DNA from 2 places in the Flexibacterium corallicola genome. Region 1 is predicted to be linked to the other one. Evidence: riboswitches for the same ligand, from Rfam matches in the RefSeq annotation. Region 1 holds a riboswitch; the other holds the start of a gene.
The links. Region 1 has a riboswitch for S-adenosylmethionine ahead of P6574_RS15320 (hypothetical protein). Riboswitches for the same ligand answer to the same signal wherever they lie in the genome.
Positions count from the first base shown of each region.

Region 2: another riboswitch for S-adenosylmethionine. It lies ahead of P6574_RS00340 (O-succinylhomoserine sulfhydrylase); the one in region 1 lies ahead of P6574_RS15320 (hypothetical protein).

Region 1 covers NZ_JARRCW010000001.1:3,489,376-3,501,481, reverse strand. The annotation lists gene P6574_RS15340 (glycosyltransferase) at 1-345, shown strand, start outside; gene P6574_RS15335 (ArnT family glycosyltransferase) at 353-1,837, shown strand; gene P6574_RS15330 (ChbG/HpnK family deacetylase) at 1,936-2,730, shown strand; gene P6574_RS15325 (acyl-CoA thioesterase) at 2,896-3,333, shown strand; gene P6574_RS15320 (hypothetical protein) at 3,364-3,735, opposite strand; SAM-I-IV-variant riboswitch at 3,820-3,924, opposite strand; gene P6574_RS15315 (PQQ-dependent sugar dehydrogenase) at 4,212-5,450, shown strand; gene P6574_RS15310 (NADP-dependent oxidoreductase) at 5,480-6,481, opposite strand; gene P6574_RS15305 (LysR family transcriptional regulator) at 6,590-7,486, shown strand; gene msrA (peptide-methionine (S)-S-oxide reductase MsrA) at 7,479-8,099, opposite strand; gene P6574_RS15295 (hypothetical protein) at 8,298-9,317, shown strand; gene P6574_RS15290 (NAD(P)H-binding protein) at 9,330-9,983, opposite strand; gene groL (chaperonin GroEL) at 10,175-11,827, opposite strand; gene groES (co-chaperone GroES) at 11,886-12,106, opposite strand, start outside.
Region 2 covers NZ_JARRCW010000001.1:70,296-82,401, reverse strand. The annotation lists gene P6574_RS00360 (MFS transporter) at 1-1,169, opposite strand, end outside; gene P6574_RS00355 (MFS transporter) at 1,250-2,530, opposite strand; gene guaD (guanine deaminase) at 2,632-3,975, opposite strand; gene P6574_RS00345 (DinB family protein) at 4,632-5,198, shown strand; gene P6574_RS00340 (O-succinylhomoserine sulfhydrylase) at 5,245-6,435, opposite strand; SAM riboswitch at 6,518-6,595, opposite strand; gene P6574_RS00335 (2'-deoxycytidine 5'-triphosphate deaminase) at 6,762-7,853, shown strand; gene P6574_RS00330 (YigZ family protein) at 7,857-8,408, shown strand; gene ggt (gamma-glutamyltransferase) at 8,405-10,000, opposite strand; gene P6574_RS00320 (methyl-accepting chemotaxis protein) at 10,232-12,106, opposite strand, start outside.

The DNA of each region.
Region 1 (12,106 bases):
ACAGGAGTGCTGGTTCACCTTTTATCACTTAGAGTGTTGCTCATTGGAACTTCCCTGCCTTTCAGTAGTGCGCAGTTGATGGCGACTTTTGTTGCGATGACTTCCAACTTTATCTTGAATAACAGGCTGACCTACCGTGATAGACGGCTACAAGGGTGGAAATGGCTGCGGGGCCTTATGGTGTTTTATGGGGTTTGCAGCATTGGTGTTCTTGCCAATGTTGGAGTGGCAGAGCTGATCTATGCGAGTAATCCGGTCTGGTGGCTTGCCGGAATTGCAGGTGCTGTCATGGGGGCACTTTGGAACTATAGCGTTAGCCGCATGCTCACTTGGAAGAGTGGATAGGATGCGGGTGAGCCGAAACACCAATCCTAATGAAGAGCCCTCCGGTTTACCCTTCTGGTTACGTCCAGAAGCCCTTTGTATCTTCGTAGGTGTATTATCTTTAGTTCGCCTTGCGACAGGCGCTTCAATCGACTTGGTGGAAGATGAAGCCTACTATTGGTTATGGAGCCAATATCCGGCATTGGGCTACTATGATCACCCCCCTATGATTGCTTGGTGGATTTGGATGGGGCAAGCGCTGGTGGGGGACACTGCACTGGGCCTGCGCCTCATGGGTATTTTAGCCACAGCTGTTGGTTCGGCGGTTATCTGGAGAACCGCTAAAATCCTGTATGATAGTGAGGTTGCAGGGTGGTCTGTTCTCTTGTTTAACAGCAGTCTTCTGGTTGGAGTGGGGGCAATGCTCGCCACCCCTGATGCTCCTCTCGTATTTTTCTGGGGGCTGACACTGTGGGCGCTTAGCGAGTTCGTTCGCTGTGAAAATGCAAGCTGGTTTCTTGTTGTGGGTCTGTTCGCAGGACTGGGTCTTTTATCCAAATATTCTCTAGGTTTTCTTGGGTTGGGAAACGTAATTTGGCTTTTGTGGGTACCTCGTTATCGTAGTTATTTTTTTAAGTGGCAGCTTTGGGTGGGGGGGCTAATCTCCTTACTTGTATTCAGCCCAGCCCTTTATTGGAATGCACTCCATGAGTGGGTTTCCTTTCAAAAGCAATTTGGGCGCATGGTGCCTGAAGGGTATTCGGCAAAATATCTTGGTGAGTTTATTGGAGCGTTTATCGGGCTCTTAAACCCGCTTGTGTTTCTCCTGGCCTGTGTCGGGGGCGGGCACCTTTCCCAAGAGTTTGTGGGAAAAAAAGCTGCGGCAAGCCTGTTGGTTCTGACCATCTCTCCTTTTATTGTCTACCTTTTTTGGCACTCCCTTCATGCCCGAGTGCAGGGAAACTGGTTGGCACCCCTCTTTCCAGCCTTGGCAATTGTTGCTGGGGTGGGCGCTTCCCATGGCTCACAAAAGTGGAAAGGCTGGGCAACAAAAATTGGTGTGGTAGCCGTTATTCTTGGAGTTAGCGTCTCAACCTTGATCAGCCTGCATGCTCTGCATCCGATTCTCTCTGGTCTGGGTAGAAAAGACCCAACCCATCAGCTAAGGGGGTGGGGAGCTATTGGGAGCGAAATCTCCAGACTGGCAAAAAACAATGGCATCCGCTGGATTGGCACCTCCAGCTATGCGGTGAACGGGCAACTCTCCTACCACCTTAAACCTACGGGACTACAGGTTTATCAGCTGAATGAGCCTGAACGGTACTCCATGATGGAAGCGGTTTTGAAGGAGTATGAAGGAGAGCCTATTCTTTATGTTACCGAAGCTCGACGCGACCGGTCTAAAAGGCTCTTGACCCGTTTTCAAACGGTCAGATTGCTAGAAACTCTTTCCAGAATGTCAGGAAATAACGAAATCGAAATAGTCAATATCTACATGGCCACTCCCCCCTAAATGTCATGGTTAAGGGTATGATTGCGTTGCATTATTTGGTTGAGGAAGAGTAAGATTAAATCCTCTAAGGGTGGGCAGCTAAGAGGAGCTTGGCTCCGATGAAACGCATATTATTGACAAGTCTTGAATTCGGGAAAAGCTATGGAGTAGATCGCGCTATTTGCGACCTCATCATAGCGGGGCGCTTATCAGCTGTGGGCTGTTCTGTAACTGGCCCCATGTGGACCAAAGAGTTCTATCAACTGCGCGACGTGGTTGAGTGGGCCGAACATAGTACACAGGTGGGGCTAACCGTTTCACTCACTAAAAATGCAATGCCGGTTACAGATTTTGGTAGGCAGAAATTTGGTGAAGAGTTTCCTACTGAGAATTTTTATCGAGCCCGTGCTCCCTTGAATTTGTTGCCCATTGATTTGTTATCGGCTGAAATTGCAGTGCAGATCGATATGTTTGAAAATGTATATTCGCGGGCACCGGCCTTTATAGCCATGCAAGATAATCTGGCGCGCTTTCCGGCCATAGCGGACATAATGATACAGGTGGTAAAGCTGATGAAAGGCAGGGAGCCGGTACTTGTTGCACCAAAAGCATCAGGCCGTGTGGTTCACCGGTTCATGCAAAAAGCGGAAAAGCAAGGATTGGAAACAATAAGGTCTGGCCCCAGTTTACCTTTACCTTTGCGAGATGATGAGGAGTTGAGGGACTTTTTCTGGAATAGCTTGAATAATGCAGATGATCAGACAATGGTTTTTTGCAGTCCGTCTTACCCGGAAGAAATATCGCCCACAAAGCGGGAAAGAAAGTGGAGTAATTATAGGCAAAACCAGTTAAACTTTCTTCGTGGTGAGGAATTCCCATTTCTGTTGATGGAGAAAGACATTTTCTTGTTTTAAACGCTTTTCTTGTGCCCTCGTCATTCAATAACTGCATAGAAGTTGTGGAATGGTGTATGGGTTAGCTCACGTTGAAATATGAGTGCCGCTGAAAGCGGGTTCGTTACTCTGCGAGTATCTATAAAGTGCTATGCCTTTAAGAGGGCATGAAGAGAGGCAAAATTGATGAATGACAACGCTCCTCAGGAGCAAGATGAGCAGCCACATGGGGAGCTGACGACCCGGACAATGGCAATGCCGGCCGACACGAATGCATCAGGAGATATCTTCGGCGGGTGGGTTGTATCACAGATGGATATTGCAGCTGGAATTTGTGCTGGTGAATGTGCCCGGCTCAGAGTGGTGACCATTGCTATTGACAGCATGACATTTATTCGCCCCGTCCAAGTGGGCGATGTTATGTGCGTTTATACAAAGGTGCTTAAGGTTGGAAAAACCTCGATGCAGATTCATGTTGAAGCATGGGCACTGCGCCATCGTTATGGTCATCGTGAAAAAGTGACCAGTGCCAAATTTATATTTGTTGCCGTTGATGATGAAGGACACCCATGTGAGATTCCTGCGGAGCAGAAGGAAAAATACAATATCGAGCCGAGTTGTTGATCCTCAGCAGTGAAGAATACAGGTACAGCCTTATTTGAGTGAATGTGAAGAGCGATCGGCTGAGCCCTTGCGGACACTTTGTTTTAAAAGTTCGTATTCTTTTGGCAGGCGCAATGCAGTGTCAGCAAACAATGCTTCGTCAATCACCCTGTCAAAACCGAGGGACCATAAATGAAAAAGTTCAGCAAAACGCTTTGCTCGCTCTTCCTGACCTAAATAACAATAATGGCTACGGTTACGGGTCAACAAAACACGAGCCTCAATGCCTTTCTTCAATAAAAGGCACTCCAGCAAGTAATGGGCCGTAATTTCGTCCTGAAGATGAACCACTTCCTCCTTGAGGTGGGGTGGCAGCGCGTCAATCAGGTACTCTGGATGTAATGCAAGTGCAGCGTTACTCATTTTATTTGTCTATCCTCCGTCGGTTTCCCGAGGAGAACTGGCGCAGAATTCATTGAAACACCGCTTGGTTGCCGTTCGCTTTAACGGAGGATTTCCGTTTGCGATTTTCGGCCACATCCCGATTGCGGATACCACCTTGCCCGGTTCGGCAGGTTGGCGAGGGCGCCAGCCCTTCTCTTGATGATGAGGGAGATTTGCCACGAAGTTTGCTCAGGATCAACCCTTTCTTTTTATTTTGCCTCTTTCCTGTGGCTGTTGTTAGTCCGATATTTCAACTAAAATAAGGAAAATGCAGTGCAATCAAGTTAATCCACAAAAATACTTATCTGTCAGAGGAGCTCTTCTTCTAGCACTGTAAACAAATTGTGATGGCCATTGCTTTAATACTTGTTTCCGGTTTTACCTATGGGCCTCAGTTTATGAAGTAAACTAGTTTACTGTTGACGGAACTTTTCTGATCTCTTGAGAGAGGTGAAATGGAACGGCTCGTTATTTTATTGTTAGTTTGTTTTGTCGGGGGCGGCTTGCCTGATGAAGCTGCTGCTCTTGGCCTGCCTGAAGCGAGAAACGTTGATGTCTCAAAGCCTCTATCCATAGATCGGGAGGAGCTGGGGCCAGTTGAGCAGCGTCTAAAAGCCATAGAAATGCCCGCGGGATTTCACATAGAACTGTTTGCGCAAGTTCCTTATGCGCGCCATATGGCCATTAGTCCGGATGGAACAACCGTTTTTGTTGGAACGCGCGGTGAAGACCTCTGGCTCCTTCCTATCCAAAAGGAAAAAGGAGAGCTAGCGAGGGTTCGGAGCCTTGGGGACAATTTGGATTTAGATATGCCCAATGGTCCGTGCTTTTCCGGGGAGGGCGACTTATTTGTGTCGGAGCGCAACCGGGTTCTCGTGTTCCCTCAGATAGTTGAAGCTTTAAACAAACAAGATGCCAAGGCAATAGAAATTGTACCACAAGGAACCCTTATTCCGCCCTCGGAAGAATCTGGCAATCACAGCGCGCGGGTGTGCAGGGTCGGGCCAGATGGCAGGCTCTACATATCTTTAGGCCAACCCTATAATGTTTCGCCAATATCCAAGCTGGAACTCTACCAGAAGCTTGGGATTGGGGGAATTATAAGTATGGAGCAGGATGGAACTGATCGCCTTGTTTATACAACAGGGGTGCGTAACTCCGTAGGGATGGACTTTCATCCTCGTACCCAAGAGTTGTGGTTTACGGATAATCAAGTAGATGGAATGGGAGATGATATCCCGCCCGGTGAATTAAACAGGCAAACCGAAGCTGGGCAAGATTTTGGTTTTCCGTGGTATGGGGGCGGTGCTGTTAAAACTGAACGCTATAAAAATATTAGGGCCCCTGATGATGTTATTTTTCCCGAAGTGGAAATGGATGCCCATGCCGCTGATTTAGGAATGACATTTTACAAAGGTGAGCAATTTCCAAGGATTTATAGGGGCGGCATTTTTAATGCCCAGCATGGTTCATGGGACCGTAGTGAACCCATCGGGGCCCGTGTCATGTTTACCGAAGTTAATGATGAAGGCCGCGCAACCAGCACCTCCGTCTTTGCTGAAGGATGGCTTGGTAGGGATGGAGAATATTGGGGAAGGCCAGTGGATACGGCTGAGTTACCCGACGGGTCTTTACTTGTTTCTGATGATCGTGCAGGCGCAATTTACCGGATATGGTACTCGGAGCCAGAGTGAAGCTGTGGGCTTATGCCCACAGCTCCTATTTAAAGATCTGAAACTTTAACTGTCAGTTTTCCGGTGTTTGTGCCTTCAAACAAACGGTTGATGGCAACTGGAGCATTCTCAAGCCCTTCTACCACGTCCAGCCGATATTTTAGCTGACCTTTCATCATGTAAGCACCAAGCTTTTCGAAGAACTCACCAAACCGGTGCAGGTGGTCTGTCATTACAAACCCTTGAACGGTCAGGCGTTTCTTGATAATTGCAGAGAGCTCAGGTCCGGCAGGAGCCTCTGTTGCGTTATAGGTGGAAATCAGGCCGCACATGATGATTGTTGCATGGGCTTTCATGTTGTTAAGAGCCGCCTGAAGTGGTGCTCCGCCAACATTTTCAAAATGCAGATCCAAGCCATCGGGTGCAAATTCGCGAATGCCTGCCTCCAGATCGTCTGTCTTGTAGTTGAGCGCAGCGTCAAATCCCAGCTCTTCAGTAAGCCACTTACACTTTTCATCGGAGCCTGCAATGCCAATCACACGAAGGCCGTGGGCTTTGGCAAGCTGTCCAACAAGGGAGCCAACAGAACCCGCGGCTCCAGTGATGCAAATTGTCTGACCTTCCTGCGGTTTACCAACCTCCATCAAACCATAATAGGCGGTGGCGCCAGCAAGACCTAAAATACCCATGTAGGCATCCATTGGAACCATTTGCGGAACAACATTCACGTCAGCTGCTGAAACATCTGCAAAGGTAGTCCAGCCAAGGAAACCGGCGACCCAGTCGCCTTTGTTAAGTTCACTTGTTTTGGTTTCTTCAACAATACCAACTGCCAGCCCCCGCATGGTGCTACCAAGAGGGATTGGCGGAACATAGCTGTTTTCATCAGCGCTCATCCAGCCGCGCATGGCAGGATCCAGTGAAAGGTAAGTCACTCGAACACGTGCCTTTCCTTCTTCCAGTTCAGGAAGGGTTTCCTCGCGCTTTTCAAAGTCCGTTGGAGCAATCATACCAACAGGGCGTTTTACCAAGAGGATACGTGAATTTTTCATAAAAATAAGCTCTCCTTAGAAATTCTGTTAGTACTATGGAACTTGCAAAGTTGAATATCTATACTCAAAAATGTAAGAATATTTTGCAATAACTGCAAAAGAGAGAATATGAAGTCAGTTCGCCTTATCTGCTTTGTTCACACCGCTGAGCAGGAGAGTTTCTCCGCTGTGGCTATGCGCCTGAATACGCAGGTTTCCTCCGTTGCTCGCCATATATCCTCATTGGAAGATGAAATGGGGGCACGGCTATTCAACAGGTCGCGTAAACGGATAACCTTGACTGAAGCAGGCTCTGTTTTTCTTCCCCACGCCAAGCGTATATTGCAAGAGGAACGCCATGCCCACGAGGCAATTAACGGTTTGCAAGCACTGCCCTCCGGAGAGTTGAAACTCAGTGTGACACGGGCTTTTGGTGAGTATTGGCTTGCTCCGCGTCTTGGTAAGTTTTTGGACCTCTACCCGCAGGTTACGGTGAACGTAGACTTCGATGATCAGCGAATAGATTTGGGAGAGGGAGGAATTGATCTGTCCATTCGCATCGGCCACCTCGAAGACTCCGATTTGATCGCTACGAAGATCCATCAAAACCAGTACCGGATTGTCGGTAGCCCCGAGTACTTTAAGAAAAACGGGATGGTTCATTCACTGGATGAACTGGAGGAGAGGCAATTTATAAAATTCTGTGCCGCTAAGTGGACCTACCTGCGTGTTCTTGGGGGCAGAGAGAGGCAGATCAAGGTCAGGGGAAGAATAAAACTGAATACGGTTGCTGCTGTGCACCAAATGGCCCTTAATGGAGCTGGCCTGACTATGTTGCCTACTTGGGTCATTGGTGATGATTTGGCGAGAGGGCGCCTGCAAGCTGTTCTGAAGGACAATAGTTTTACGCCCTATCAATATGACGAGAGTGCGGTATATGCCCTCTATCTTGAAAAGCGGTTTCTCGCTCCCAAAGTGAGGGCCTTTCTGGATTTCTTGAAATCCGAGAGTACTGGGACTACTTGATTCCTTTGTAGGCTTCATCTCCCCAAACCGCATTTACACGGGCATCCCGTCCACAGCGATATCTGTAGAATTTATATTTGAGCGGGTTCTTTTTGTAGAAATCCTGATGATAGTCTTCAGCTGCATAAAATGTAGGGGCTTGAGTAATAGGGGTTACGACGGGGGTCTTTAAGTTACGTTCCTTTTCAATGGCTAGTTTTGAGGCTTTGGCCTCTTGAAACTGTTGGGGCGTTGTTGTGAAAACTGCTGTTGTATAGCTTTCTCCTCGATCGCAGAACTGTCCGCCTGCGTCCGTTGGGTCTACACTGTGCCAATAAACTTCCAAGAGCTCGTTGTAGGAAACTTTATCGGGGTCGAATTTGATTTCAACCGCTTCTTTGTGGCCTGTTCCTCCAGCCGAGACCTGCTTGTAACTCGGGTTTTTGACGGTGCCACCAATGTAACCGGACTTAGTGGAAAGAACACCCGGGATCTTGTCAAAGTCAGATTCAACACACCAAAAGCACCCGCCAGCAAAAATGGCTGTTTGGGCTGGAGCTGCTGTTGCCTGAGGACCCGTTAGAAGAGCCGTGAGGAGTAAACTGGAGAAGATGTATTTGGAAGCGTGTTGCAATTTATTAGATCCAGTGAATTATTGGTTGTGTAAGCTATTGATACTCTAAACAGTTTCAAATCTCTGTATGCTCACAGATGATCACTTTTACGTTAGCTGTGTGTTGGTCCCGTTTCACAAATGCTTTTTGGCTTCGTCCTGTTGGTTGAAGGAGGGAGCCCGTTCGCGGCACCCATATTCTTTTAAATGGAGGCGACGATGGCGGTGCAAAACAATGCGGAACTACGAATTATTCAAGTAGGAAATATTGGGTTTGGAACAATTCGACTGGAAAATGATGCTTCGTCTACCGGCTACCGCTATGGGCTGGATTTAAAGCCCAATCAGTTTCCAAGCATCTACTATTCCACTCTACCAACAACGGGGCATACATCTGTACGTCTGCGCCCTTTGCATAAGTATGGGTTTTGCTCAGGTAACGCCGAAACACGGCTCTACTTTGCGGTTGCTGGCCTTTCAATGAATGATCCTAGAGAAGCGCTGACATATAACCTCCAAAATGTGACGGGCAGAATTTATGAGTCAAAATACTATGTCTTTTCAAAGTTGGGCGTTGATCAGCAAGACATAAATTATTCAATGGCTGACTTGCAGACGTCTTCAACCAAGATGTCAACGGATGAGCTGAAAAATGCAAATGCAGCCAAAAATGTGACCGGCAATACTCGAGTAGTTTACATCACCTCAGGAGAATTAAGCGGTACTTTTTGGGCGTATCTGCGCACTGGTTGGGAATCTAATTACTTTGGTGGTTCAAGCGTTAATAGCCTTTATAGACCAATGTGCCTAATGGATTTTTCGATACAAGCCAACGACGTTAATACCGCGAAGGGGTATGATGGGAACTTTCGAGCCAGTCTCAACCTTGTCCCCCAGACAAAATATACCCAAGGATTTCATACTGGACATAACTTGATAGATCCCAATCACTTAAAGGCTTATTATGAAGGGCAAAATGATCCGGGTGGAAACCACGGGATTAATGGTACCACCTTTTGGGCCAATCTCCATAGACTTGGCCTTTATCGCCAGTTCTACAATATAGCATCCAATGCGACAGCAATTGACCAAAATGAAATCCTGCCGGGGGCTCAGCTGATTTCAGAGTTTATGCTCTACTACTACCCAGAGTATGCGCCAAGGGCCAACAGCAACACAGTAAAGGCGCTTCAACGCTCTATGATATGCAACATGATCGGTGGCTTCGTAAATTCGTAAACCCGACTGTACTTACATTCTTGCAATCTCGCTGGACAAGTAAAGTGTGTTTTTGCCGACTCCGTTATTGGCAGCGGTTTGCATTGCTTTGGCAACTTGCCTCGCAGTGATGGGCCGGTAATTGCGCAATGGACCTTGCATGAATATTTCCAGCGGGCCCAAAACGGCTGCGGAGAGTGTTTCCTTGAAGCGAAATTCTTTGCGCTCCCCAAGCAAGAGGGAAGGTCTGAATATACTCAGCTTTGAAAATTTCAGATCAGTTATAGCCTGCTCCAGCTGCCCCTTTGTTTTCAAGTAGAGGCTTGAAGACTTTGGGTTGGCCCCAATTGAGGAAATCAGCAAAAAGTGCTCAGCGCTACTGGCCTTCGCGAGCTTTGCCAGTTCGTGAATGAGAGTAAAGTCGACCGCATAGAAAGCTTCCTTTGATCCTGCTGTCTTTTGAGTGGTTCCCAAACAACAAAAAACATCATCAGCTCTTACGAGGGAGGACAATGTAGCGGGGTTTGAGAAGTCGACCACATGCTGTTTGAGCTTAGGGTGCTTTAAAGGTATCTCACTGCGTACCAAGGCGGATACGGAACTATAGCGGTCATTCTCGAGTAATTGGGAGAGCAGGCTGGAACCGATCAAACCTGATGAGCCTAAAACTAATGCCGATTTTTCCATGAAGTGTGCCCCAAGCATTCTAAATTTTATTTAAAGAGATCTACGGAATTGGATAGCAAATCGCAAATGGGTTCAAGGAAATTGTGATACCCGCTCCAAACTACAGAATTTCCAGAAAAAGGCAGCTGCCGCAAACAAAAAGGGCACCCCGAAAGGTGCCCAGATTGATTAAAAGCGTTTGGAAGCGTGGCTTAGAAGCCCATACCGCCCATGCCGCCCATGTCGCCGCCGCCCATTGGAGGCATTGCAGGGCCGTCTGCCTTAGGCAGTTCAGCAACCATAGCTTCAGTTGTGATCAAGAGACCAGCAACAGATGCTGCGTCCTGAAGAGCTGTACGTACAACCTTAGTTGGGTCAACAATACCTGCTTCAATCATGTTGACGTATTCTTCGGTCTGCGCATTGAAGCCCAAAGTTTCGTCTTTAATGTTGTCCTGGATCTTGCCAACTACGATTGAACCTTCAACGCCGGAGTTTTCAGCGATCTGGCGAATTGGAGCTTCAAGAGCGCGAAGAACGATCTTGATACCAGCTTCAATGTCAACGTTTTCAGAAGAAAGCTTGGCAACCGCAGCTTTTGCACGAAGCAGAGCTGTACCACCACCTGGTACGATACCTTCTTCAACAGCTGCGCGTGTTGCGTTCAGTGCATCGTCAACACGGTCTTTTTTCTCTTTAACTTCAACTTCAGTTGCACCGCCAACGCGGATAACTGCAACACCGCCAGCAAGCTTGGCAAGACGTTCCTGCAGCTTTTCACGGTCGTAGTCGGAAGTAGTTTCTTCAATCTGAGCTTTGATCTGAGCAACACGTGCTTCGATCTGAGCTTTGTCGCCAGAACCGTCAACAATAGTGGTGTTCTCTTTGGAGATGTTCACCTTGTCGGCAGTGCCGAGCATGTCGATAGTTACGTTTTCCAGCTTGATGCCGAGATCTTCGGAAACAACTGTACCACCGGTCAGGATAGCGAGGTCTTCAAGCATTGCTTTACGACGATCACCGAAGCCAGGAGCTTTAACAGCAGCAATTTTCAGGCCACCGCGCAGCTTGTTCACAACGAGAGTTGCAAGAGCTTCGCCTTCAACGTCTTCTGCAATGATCAGCAGTGGACGGGAGGACTGAACAGCGCTTTCAAGCAAAGGAAGCATTGCCTGCAGGTTGGAAAGCTTCTTCTCGTGAAGGAGAATAAGTGGCTTTTCCAGATCAGCAATCATTTTTTCAGCGTTAGTCACGAAGTAAGGTGACAGGTAACCGCGGTCGAACTGCATACCTTCAACAACTTCAAGCTCTGTTTCCAAAGACTTAGCTTCTTCAACAGTGATAACGCCTTCGTTGCCGACTTTCTGCATTGCTTCAGCAATGTCAGTACCGATCTGTGTGTCGCCGTTTGCAGAGATTGTACCAACCTGTGCAACTTCTTCAGAAGAAGAAATAGACTTGGAACGGGATGTCAGGTCTGCGACCGCAGCAGCAGCAGCAAGATCAACGCCGCGCTTCAGGTCCATCGGGTTCATGCCAGCTGCAACGAACTTTGCGCCTTCTTTAACGATGGCTTGTGCAAGAACTGTTGCAGTTGTTGTACCGTCACCAGCGATGTCGTTGGTTTTGGAAGCAACTTCACGCACCATCTGTGCGCCCATGTTTTCGAACTTGTCGTCCAGCTCGATTTCTTTCGCAACAGAAACGCCATCTTTAGTGATGCGTGGTGCGCCGAAAGCTTTGTCCAGAACAACGTTACGGCCTTTAGGGCCGAGAGTAACTTTTACAGCGTTTGCGAGGATATCAACGCCTTTAAGCATTTTATCGCGGGCGTCTGTACCGAATTTGACTTCTTTAGCAGCCATGGTTTTGTCTCACTTTGATACTTGTAGATTGAAGGGATCGTGTGCGTCTTGGCTGCAATTAAGCCAGGATACCCATGATGTCGGATTCCTTCATGATCAACAGGTCTTCACCGTCGATCTTAACTTCAGTGCCGGACCATTTCCCGAACAGAACACGGTCACCAGCTTTGACGTCGAGAGCAACGATTTCACCGTTGTCTTTACGTGCACCTGTACCAACAGCGATGATTTCGCCTTCCTGTGGCTTTTCCTGTGCAGTATCTGGAATGATGATGCCAC
Region 2 (12,106 bases), 3.4 Mb from region 1:
CCAGGTATAGCCATCAAAAGGCCACCCGTAACAAATTGTACTGCATTCACAAGGGCAGCAGATGTTCCGACCAAACTGACGGGAACCAACTTTGCAGCTATTGCATAGGGCAACATAGATCCACCTGCCCCAAAGCCGAATAGGAAAAATGCAACACTTGCAACCGATACTGAGCTATCCGAAAGTGCAAGCATTGCGACAACACTCACAATCTGGAGCAGACAAGCGCCCCCCATTACAATAACGGTGCGACCTACTTTTTCCGAAAGATAAGAAAATATTGGTGCACCAAGTGCCAGCCCCATCCAGCACAATGAAGTAACCGAATGCGTATCTGAGACCTCCATACCACCAGCTTGCAGCAAGCGTGGGCCCCAAACCACTCCAATTGCAAATAGTGACCCAAATGTAGCCCCGCCAATAAGCGTGTTAATCCAGCTGGCTCGGATCGCCGCCACAGTACTGACCGAATTTAAAATTCCGTCAATAAAAGCGTGGAACCCTTTCCACCCTTCTCTTGTACCTTCAGCCTTTGGTGGATCCCTTAGAAGAAAGAACATTCCAATCGCGACGACAGCTCCGCACAGAGCGATCCCACCAATTAATTCACTCCAATGTACGCCGTATACCCCCAGCAAACTGGAAATTGCACGCTGACCAAGCAAAGCACCTATGGATGCAGCAAATTGCACCAGAGCAAACATAAAGCCATAGTGAATTGGCGCGAACCATTGACCACCAATAAAACCTGCCCCGATAAAGCCAAAGGATGCACCCAGAGCCATAAGCACCTGCCCGGCAATGAGCATTTCAACGCCATTTGCCCTACTAAAGACAAAAGCCCCTAGCGACAGAACAATGACGGCTAGAGGCAAACACTTGCGAGTTCCAAGTTGGTCAAGCATTGACCCTGAACAAATCTGAGCTATGGCAAAAACCCATGTGTAAACTGAGCCGACAAGACCTACTTGTGTCAAAGTTAAGCTCAGATCAAAGGCCATTTCCTTATTCGTAATGGCATATCCCGATTGCATGACAAATACTACAATCACAAAGGCTGTACCCAGCGCCCAGTTAAGCCAGGCATGATAACCGCCTAAATAACTATCTTTATTTTTGAGTGAATTAAATCCGGCTTCGCCACCAGCTTCGCCATCGTCGTGTCGCATGCTCTAGTCCTTCCTTTGCAGAGCTCGATACGAAAACAAAAAGGGGCACTCATTGAGCGCCCCTCATGATCACATTAGGATCACTTATTTGATTTTGCTTCTGGGTGTGTTTCTTTCATGATGATAGAAACAATCAAAGCAGCAGCCAAAACAACTGTGATAGGCAGCATTGCAAACTGGGAAGCAGCTACACCTTCAAGACCCAGCTCAGCAGCTTCGCCGAAACGTGCACCAGGCAGACCCATCAAAATACCACCGAAGATGAACATTGTACCGTTCACAACAGCTGCGGAAGTACCAATTTTTTCAACTGGAACAACGTCAGCAGCACCGGAGAATGCAAGCATGTGGGAAGCATTCGCGAAGCCGAAGATGAACATAAGAGCGATACACGCTGTAGCGCCAAGACCATCAACATATAGCAGTGCGGCAAGAGCTGCCAACTGTACAGCTGTACCTAGAATGTTTGGCAGTTTACGAGAATGTTTCTTTTCAGACCAAGCTGGAACGATGGCAGAACCAACAGCCAGACCAATCCAGAGCATGGAAGTTGCAAGGAATGCCTGACCTTCACCAACGCCATGAGCCATAACAATCTTAGGAGCCCAGATAACACCAAGCGCCAGCATTGCACCAAATGTTGCAGCGCCCCAAGCGGAAGCTACGAGAACTTGGAAGTTCTTAGCAACATCGATCAGCTTCATTGTTACAGCGCTAAGGAAAGAACCAACGCTTTTAGCTTCAGATTTAACTGGCTCAGGATCACGGATGTAAATCAGAGATACGACGAAAAGGAATACACCAAAGAAGCCAACGTAGTTGAACAGTGTACGCCAGTCCATGACATCCAGAGCCATGCCGATCAGATTCTGAGAGAATGAAGATGTTGCAGCAGCAACAACCTGAACAAGGCCGAACATCACGCCAAACTTGGCCATGCCGAACCATTTACCGCCAACATAACCAGCACCAACGAAGCCTGTGCAAGAACCGATGGCCAGAACCATCTGAGAAATCATCAGGGTTGTAAAGTCGGTTGCGTTTGCAAAGATAAATACACCAGCCGTAACAAGTGCAACAGATATTGGCAGAACCTTACGAGCGCCAAGCTGATCGAGGATAGCACCGCCGTAGAACTGGCACAAAGCAAAGACCCAAGTATAGGTCGCAGCGATGATACCAACTTGCGCAACTGTTACGCCGGTGGAAGCCTGCATAGAGCCGTTAACGATCGCGTAACCGGTCTGAATGGAAAACAGAAAAACAACAAAAGTAGTAGCGATCACCCAGACGAGCCAAGCAAAGGCTCCTCCAGTTTTAGGGGCAGCTGCTGCACCCTTTACTTCTTCTACTGTGGACATAAGGGGTATTCCTTTAGTTTTTTTCAGGTGAATGCCCCAGGAAGAGGAGGCACTCACTATTTGTTGAGCTATGGCGTAGCACCTATCGGTGCCGCTAGGCCTTATGCGAAAACAGCGTTTTTGCCGGTTACGGCTTCTGCACCGCGGTCATAGACCACGTCACCTGCAACGTATGTTGCGCGAGTTGCGCGGTCGTCACCCAGTGTCATGAGAATGAAGAGCTGCTCTTCGAAGTCTTTTGCGAAGGACATGCGGAAATCGATTGCTGGTGTGGACTTAAGGTCCAAAACAACAATGTCGGCTTCCATGCCAGGGGCCAAATGGCCGATTTTGTCATCGAGGCACATGGATTCTGCTGTGCCGCGTGTTGCCATATAGAATGCGTGACCAGCAGAAAGAGCGTTACCATTCAGCTGAGCTGCTTTGTAGGTTTCGTTCAATGTCTGCAAGATGGAGAAGCTTGTACCTGCACCAAGGTCTGTCGCCAAACCAACACGTACTGGGCGTTCATTTTTCTTTGCGTTATGAACGTTCAGGAAGCCTGAGCCCAAGAAGAAGTTGGATGTTGGACAATGGGTGATTGTACCACCGGTTTCAGAAAGGCGAGAAAGTTCTTTTTCTGTCAGGTGGATGCCATGACCGAACAGGGCACGATCACCACATAGACCGAACTTGTCGTATACGTCCAAATAACCTTCATGCTCTGGGTACAGGTCTTTAACCCATGCAACTTCATTCACGTTTTCAGAAACGTGAGTTTGCATGAACGTGCCTTTATGCTCATTCCACAATGCACCGGCTGCTTCCAGCTGTTCTGGAGTAGAAGTCGGAGCAAAGCGCGGAGTAACCGCATACATCTGACGACCTTTATTGTGCCACTTCTCAATAAGGGCTTTAGAGTCGTCGTAGCTCATCTTGGCTGTATCACACAGAGCTTCTGGAGCGTTACGGTCCATCATCACTTTACCAGCGATGTTACGCATGTTCAGGCGTTCAGAAGCTTCGAAGAAGGCATCCACTGAACCTGGATATACAGTACAGAACGTTGCAACAGATGTTGTACCTGCACGAAGTTGCTCACGAAGGAATACTTCAGCAACACGTGAAGCATGGTCTTTATTTGCAAACTGTTGCTCAGCGATGAATGTGTAGTTGTTAAGCCATTCAATGAGCTGCTCACCATACGCACCAATAATCTGCGTCTGCGGATAGTGCACGTGAGAGTCAATAAAGCCAGCCATAATAACAGAATCTTTGTATTCTGTTACTTCAGTACCCTCTGGGAGTTTCTTAAGCATGTCTTCCGCAGGGCCAAGATCTTTAATCTTTTCACCCTCGATAAGAATGATACCGTCACTCTCAACCTTCATCACTTCTTCTAGAGAAGAGCGGAACGGATCACCAGTAAATGTAAGGTAAGTACCGCGGATCGCTTTTGTTGTCATAATGAACTCCGTCATACGAGTTCGAAACGCACACCGCGTACCTTACACTTACACGGAATTACTCCGTGCAGTGGCGCGTAGCTGGTCATATTAACCAGCCGCATCAGGATCTATTTGGTCGAGTGGTGATCCGCCAAAAGACGACGCCGTGCCCGTTTCGAAAAACTGCATTTTGTTGTCACGTCCCGGACCTACTTCGAGATCGAGTTAATTTGTCCGACGGCGTATGAAAGATGTATAAGATGCACCTGTCAGATGGTCTATAATTATTTATACGTACGCACATCTACTTTATGCGACTTGCTGTCACTGCAACAAAGTAGCGCTTAACCATTTGTATTCTTTAATATTTCAGGACAATAAGAGGCTAAAACATTGTAAAATATAATTTTTTTATTAGTTGTATAGATATACTCACCACTCCCCACCCTCTGTATTAAGTAGAGTTCCTACGAAATAGGTACTTTTACTGCGACCAAATTTCCGCGAAATATTTGTTACTTTTTCGTTTTAAAGCCAAAAAATATTGCCTGTTACAGGCAGTTTCGCGTTCACCTTCCCCCTCGTTGCCACCAAAGGTTCTGAACCTATAGTTAATAAAAACTTCGCATATATATTTTGGGGTTAAGACCACCAATAGGAAAAGGGGCCAGATAATGTCGCCGATCAATTATTTCGCTATACAAGCCTACAACAACGCTTGGGCAAACCATCGACTTCTTAAAATCTGCGGTGAGCTATCACCCTTTGATCTTGAAGAGGAAAGGCAAAACTTTTTTCCAACTATTATTGAAACACTCAACCACATCCTGACGGTAGACTGGTACTACATCAGTGCTCTGGAGGGAGAGAGTATCGGCTTTACGGCTTTTGAACCTGAAATTCCATTTAAGAAGCTTCCCAAGCTCATGGAAGCACAGAAGAAGGCTGACCAACGGTTAATCACAATCTGTCGTGAGGCCTCTTCAGAAACGCTCCTGAGTACAGTAGAGATCAAACGCGCCAAGAGTAGTCAGTTTGAGCGTTTCGATCGTGTACTCATGCATTTGCTTCAACACCAGATACACCACCGCGGTCAAATACATGCCATGCTGTCTGGGACAAGTACCAGGCCGCCACAACTGGACGAGTTCTATTTGGATGATCCGCAGGAGCGGAAAGACAGGGCGCCTGAACTTGCTGCTATTGGATTAAGTGAAGAACTGGTTTGGGAAACCATGTAGTTAAAAAGGGCGCACAAAGCGCCCTCATTTATCTTTTATACTGGAATTATAACTCTGCGAGAGCCTGAGCGACGTCAGCAAGCAAGTCTTCTGTATCTTCCAAACCGACAGACAAACGCAGAGTATTAGCGGAAATTCCCAACTCAAGGCGGGCTTCTTCCGCAACGCTCTGGTGTGTTGTCGTTGCGGGATGGGTAATCAGGCTCTTAGCATCCCCAAGGTTATTGGAGAGGTGGATAATATTCAGTGCATTAGAGAATTGAAATGCTGCCTCTTTCCCCCCTCGAATATCAAAGGCAACCATTGTAGACCCAGCTGCCATCTGTTTTCGAACAATATCAGCTTGAGGATGGTCGGACCGTCCGGGGTAAATAACGCGCTCAACAGCAGAGTGCTCCGCAAGAAGATCGGCGATCTTTGCAGCTGATACGGTCTGTTTCTCAACGCGAAGCGGTAATGTTTCCAATCCCTTAAGGAGCACCCATGCATTAAACGGACTCATTGACGGCCCGGTGTGCTTAAACATGTCATGGAACTCTTCCTCGATCCACTTCTTGTCTGAAAGCACCACACCACCCAAACAGCGACCCTGACCATCAATATGCTTTGTTGCCGAGTATATGACGACATCTGCACCCAACTGTAGCGGCTTTTGCCACATGGCGGTTGCAAACACGTTATCGACAATAAGACGGCCTCCTACAGCATGAACCATCTCGGCAACAGCCTGAATGTCCACCACTTCCAGAGTCGGGTTTGTGGGACTCTCTAGAAAAGCGGCTTTGGTATTTGGCCGAATTGCGGCCTTCCATTGCTCAAGATCGCTTCCATCAATAAGAGTAGATTCTACTCCAAAGCGTGGCAAAAGCTGCTCGATGATATAGCGACAGGAACCGAACAGAGCTTTAGGTGCAACAAAATGGTCTCCAGCCCGAACACAAGCCATAATTGCAGAGTTTACTGCGGCCATACCTGATGCTGTCGCCCGCGCAGCTTCGGCACCTTCAAGCTCACACATGCGCTGTTCGAACATAGAAACCGTGGGGTTTGCATATCGAGAGTATACATAGCCTTCTTGCTCTCCAAGAAAGCGTGCCTCTGCTCCTTCTGCACTGTCGTAAACATAGCCTTGAGTCAGATAAAGTGCTTCAGACGTTTCACCAAAGCTGGATCGAGTTGTCCCAGCATGTACCAACTTGGTTGCCAGTCTCCAGTTTTCTTTTTTTTCTGTTGTCATAGTGCCTGTTCCTGCCTGTTTCCTGTAGTCGGCCTAACACCCTCCTACAAAACATAAAACCCCGGCCAGTTTATGCCAGGGTCTTTACAAGAACCCGGCCCTTTAGCTAGTTTTTAACGTGGTAGCAAGCCGGCCGGCCCAAATCACCACGAATCTCCATATCAAGATTTATTGCAAATAATGCACTGCGTCAATCTGAGCTATCCGCAAAGCCGCTTGGCTTAATCTCAATTCTCCTATAATCACAGAAACTAGTTAATGTGCAGATTCATGAATCTGGCAGTTCCAATAATTTTTAAACTTCCAACGGGGCAATCGGATACATTATGGGCGGAATTCTTCCAGCTAGAGCCATCAAAGGCATGTTCGCAGATGGAGCAATCAAAGCAGACAAAGCTCCTGATGCCGATCAAATCCAACCGGCTAGCTTGGACCTGCGCCTTGGTTCAAAAGCCTGGCGCGTTCGAGCCAGTTTTTTACCTGGCCCTGACGCAAGCGTTCAAGAAAAAATGGAAGGCCTTGTTCTCCACGAAATTGACCTCTCCCAAGGGGCTGTTCTGGAAACAGGCTGCGTTTACATTGTCCAGTTGCAAGAATTACTTAACTTGCCCGAAAGTCTATCTGCAACGACCAACCCAAAGAGTTCCACGGGGCGTATTGATGTCTTCACCCGCGTGATTACAGATGGTGGCCGTGAATTTGACCGCGTACAGGAGGGTTATCAAGGTGCGCTATATGCGGAAATTTCACCGCGCACGTTCCCTGTTCTCGTCCGTAGTGGTTCACGCCTATCGCAAATTCGTTTTCGCAATGGGGACGCTCTGATTTCCGACAGTGATTTACACCAGATCCATAAAGACCATACCTTGATGTCTGGCGGAAATGAAGTAATTGGCGGTGGAGTACAGCTTTCCATAGATCTCAAAGGAGAAGGCAAAGGCAGCCTTATAGGTTATCGCGCAAAACGCCATACTGGCGTCATTGATGTAGACGTTCAATCGGCACACGACCCTCTCGACTTCTGGGAGCCGATTTATAACCGTGGGGATGCTTCCATAATTTTGGACCCCAATGAATTCTATATTCTGGTTTCGCAGGAGGCGGTTCACATTCCACCCATGTATGCGGCAGAAATGGTTCCTTTTGATCCATTGGTTGGTGAATTCCGTGTCCACTATGCAGGCTTCTTTGATCCAGGATTTGGGCACTCAACAGTTGGTGGCTCAGGTTCCAGAGCTGTTCTTGAAGTACGCTCCCATGAAGTTCCTTTCCTCGTTGGGCATGGGCAAACTGTGGGGCGCCTCGTTTATGAAAATATGGCCGAAAAGCCGGCCACACTATATGGCGAAAGAATCGGTTCGAATTACCAAGGGCAGGCACTAAAGCTCTCCAAACATTTCAAAACACCACAAGGTTAACCTATGGCCGATCTTTTTACGGTCTCCAGAGAGTGGACAGCGGAACTGGAAGAAAAAAAGTCCCGCTTCCTTGCGACCCTTATTCCCTATGAAAGCTTTGATGAGCGTCTCAATCAGCTTCGTGAAGAGCACCGAAAGGCAAACCACCACGTAACCGCCTTCCGCAACGTTCTCGAAGACGGGCGCATCGTTGAAAGTGGTAAGGATGATGGAGAACCGGCAGGAACTTCTGGAATGCCTACGCTTAAAACGATGATCGGCGCAAAGTTGGTGAATTGCGGTGTCATTATTACACGCTATTTTGGCGGGACCAAACTAGGAACAGGAGGGCTTGCCAGAGCTTACTCAGGCGCGGCCAATTTGGTTATATCTGGAGCAGAGCTTCATCCTTGGTATCCCATCATCACCAAGACAGTCACCGCGAGCTTTGCAAAAAGTGCCGAACTTGAGCGGAAAATTGCAGGTCTCTGCCTGACTGTTTTAGATAGAAATTTTACAGAAAACGGTGTCACTTTGACAGTAGAGGGCCCCAAAGCAACAATTCAGAAACTCTAATAGCCCAATGCAAACCCGTCTTTGCGAGGGTCGGAGCCACCAGTCAAAACACACGTGTCTTGATTAATCAATATTCCCTGGCCGCCTCCCAATGGCACTTGAACCCGATTCACGGTATGCCCCAATCCTTCAAGGTATTCTATTGTTTTTAAAGGAATACCCTCCTCAGCTTGTAACGCTAACGTTTTTTCGTCGATAAACATTCTCGGTAAATCTATGGATTCTTGTATGTCCATCCCATACTCCAAGAGATTAGCAAGAACATGCGCATGGCCACAGGGTTGATAGCCTCCTCCCATGACGCCAAAACACAAGGCAGGAACCCCGTTCTGGAGAGCCATGGCGGGAATGATTGTATGTAGTGGTCGCTTGCCCCCGGAAAGCTCATTTGGATGACCTTTTTCGAGGCTAAAACATGCCCCTCGACAATGTAACAGTACCCCGGAGTGTGGAGTTATAAAACCTGACCCAAACCCTTGATAAAGTGAGTTAATCAAAGAAACAGCCATTCCGTTTTTATCAACCACACTAAGATAAGCCGTATCGGATGAAGGTGAGAGAAATTGGTGGGAAAGACGGGGCAGAACACTCCTGCGATTTATTCGTTCCGCAAGCTTATCAATATACTCAGTTTCAAGAAGTTTCTTGGCGTCAAATGCCATATGATCTGGATCAGCAAAGAAATAGTCACGACTGGAATATGCAAGTTTAGCAATCTCCATTTCCAAATGAAACCGCTCTCCCCCTAATGGATCTAGGTCAGACATATCAAAGCGTTTCATGAGCTCCAGCATAACAAGTGCGATGATGCCCTGCCCATTGGGTGGCAATTCAGCCACTGTTAAGCCTTTATACTCCGTTGTAATCGGCAGCACATCTGTAGCTTGCATCTGGGCGAGATCATTTGCAGTTATCTCTCCACCTGCGGATTGGATAAGCTCTTCAATTTCCTCGGCTATTCTTCCATGATAAAAAGCGTCTACGCCTTTGATAGCAAGGGTGTCCAAAGTATTGGCGAGAGCTGGAAATGCCATCACCTCTCCAGACTTGGGTGGCCTTTCATCAATTAAGTAGGTTTCTCGCGTTACTTTATTACGTAGCAGTAGGTCATGGTGACGTTTCCAATCCCAAGCAGTTCTTGAGGAAACTGGAAACCCATCTCGGGCATACCCAATCGCACGTTGCAAAAGGCGCCCAAACTCCATGCTGCCATGGTCATTGGACAGTTTCTCCCAACCACGAAGAGCACCTGGCACCGTAATAGCCTCAACAGAATCGGCAGTTATTTCGGTGTAGCCTCGCATACGCAACTTTTCGGAACTTGCATTTTGTGCCGCGCGACCTGAGGCATTTATACCATGTAAGGTGCCATCTGGTTTAGCAATAAGCGCAAAGCAGTCTCCGCCAATACCGGTCATATGCGGCTCTACCACACTCAGTACAGAGGCAGCTGCAATTGCTGCATCTGCCGCATTTCCCCCTTCCTTCAAAATCTCTAGTGCAGCATATGTCGCAAAAGGATGAGAGGATGCAGCCATGGCATTCTTGGCATAAACGGGTGAACGGCCAGCAAAATGGAAATTTCTAGTCAATTCGCCCCCTTAAAATCTAAGTGATCTTGGTATTTCTTCCCATGATACGTTTTCAGGCAGACATTACAATCAAAAGATGCTTCACCACCAAATGCACCCAATCGTTATGTGCATCACTTTTGAGACCTGAGAGGAGTGGAAGTTGAAACTGGTGCAGGTTGATCTGAAGCGGACTTTCCAAAATAAATTTAAAATCGCCGAGTGAAAACACTCGGCGATTTTAAGGCGTGCCTATGCAGCACGAATATTCTCCAAATATTTTTCTACTAGAACACGTAATGCTTCTGACTGCTCAGTCAACTGGGTGGAAGCTGAAAGGACCTGCCCCGCCTCTTCTCCTGCATTTTGAGCAATTGCACTAACACGACTTGTTGCTTCAACCACTTCTGAGGAGCCTTGTGTCACCTGCTGGATGTTACTGGATATTTCATTTGTGGTTGCCACTTGCTCTTGAATCGCTCCAGCAATACCGGTGGACACATCCCGTATGGACCCAATAACACCTGCAATTTCATTAATCGCCTCAACTGCTTTTTGTGTCTCTGCCTGAACGCTTTGGATTTGCACTCCAATTTCTTCTGTTGCTTTACCAGTCTGGTTGGCCAGCCCCTTCACTTCGGAAGCAACAACAGCAAATCCTTTTCCTGCATCCCCTGCTCTTGCCGCTTCAATAGTTGCATTCAGCGCCAGAAGATTTGTTTGCTCGGCAATATCGCTAATAATGGAAACAACTTCTCCAATGCGCTGCGCAGCAGCGGTTAAGCCATTTACAGAAGCTTCCGCAGTTGTTGCTCGGTCGACAGCTTCCTGCGAAGTTTGAGCTGAGCGCTGCACTTCGCTATCGATCTCCTGCACAGTGATCGTCAGCTCTTCCGCAGCACCTGCAACCGTTTGCAAGTTGGTAAGAGATTGCTCGGAAGCACTACTTACAGTCTGCACTTCCATACTGGTTTGATCCGAAATGCTTGCCATACTTGCAGCTGTTGTATGCAAGGTATTACCAGCATCTGTAACAGTTGCTAAAATTTGGCGAACGCTCGCATCAAACTCTGAGTTTAATATTTCAACTCGTTGTGTACGTTCAGCCTGCTTAAGTTGTTCCACCTCTTCTCTTTGGTGAAGTTCGTCACCTTTGCGAAGGTCTTCACGGAAACTTTCAACTGCACGCCCAATTTCGCCGATTTCATCTTTGCGCTGTGCTGCAACAACCTCAACATCAAAGTTTTTATTTTGTACCTCCACAATCGCTTGTGCCAAAGCATTGAGAGGCCGACTGATTTTTCTGGCCGTCCAGTTACCCAAGAAGAACAGAACAACAACAATACCCAAAGCAATGAGCGCCATGTTCTTTATCAGGCTATCAACAGCGGCAAGAGCTTCAGAGCTCTTCATCTCTACAACAAGAAATGCTTCCTTACCATTTACCATTAAAGGTATAGCAACCATCAAAAAGCCACCAACTTCCATGAAGTACTCATCCGCTTCAGGATCAGCATTCCTCATTACCAACAGTTGTGTAAGCTGGGCTTCCTCCAGACCAATAGTGAGTACAGGGATGTCAGGAAAAAGTGGCTTTTGAGATAGCAGTAGTCCATCTGGGTTAAGCAAATAAGCCTGTCCGCTAGCGCCAAGTCCTGATCGGTCAAACAGGATATTATTAAGCTGGACGCTCTCCATACGCGCCATCAGCACCCCTTCCAAGACATCTTCTCCATGCTTTTCTGCATAGATCGGGGTCCCAATGAAGTATGAAGGTGCGTCATCTGCTGGACCGTAGTTTTTAATCAAAGACACAGAGACTTCACCGGGTTGTTGTTTACTGGTTTGATTAAATACATTTGCAAAGTCGGTCGAAGAGAAGTTTTGGTCTTTGATATTTGAGAAGAACTCCGGTCCTTTTGTAACCGAATAAATAACTTCGCCAGTGGTTGTTATGACAAACAAATCCGCATAGCCACCACCTCGAAATACGTTTAGGTAATCGCTATGTAGGTCAGAATGCTGCCACGAATACAAGGCATCATTCATTTGAACTTCGCCACTAAGATTAATTCGCTCTTCCCGTGACAGTTGGGGGTTTTGAAAGTGGGAGAGAATTGTGTCTCG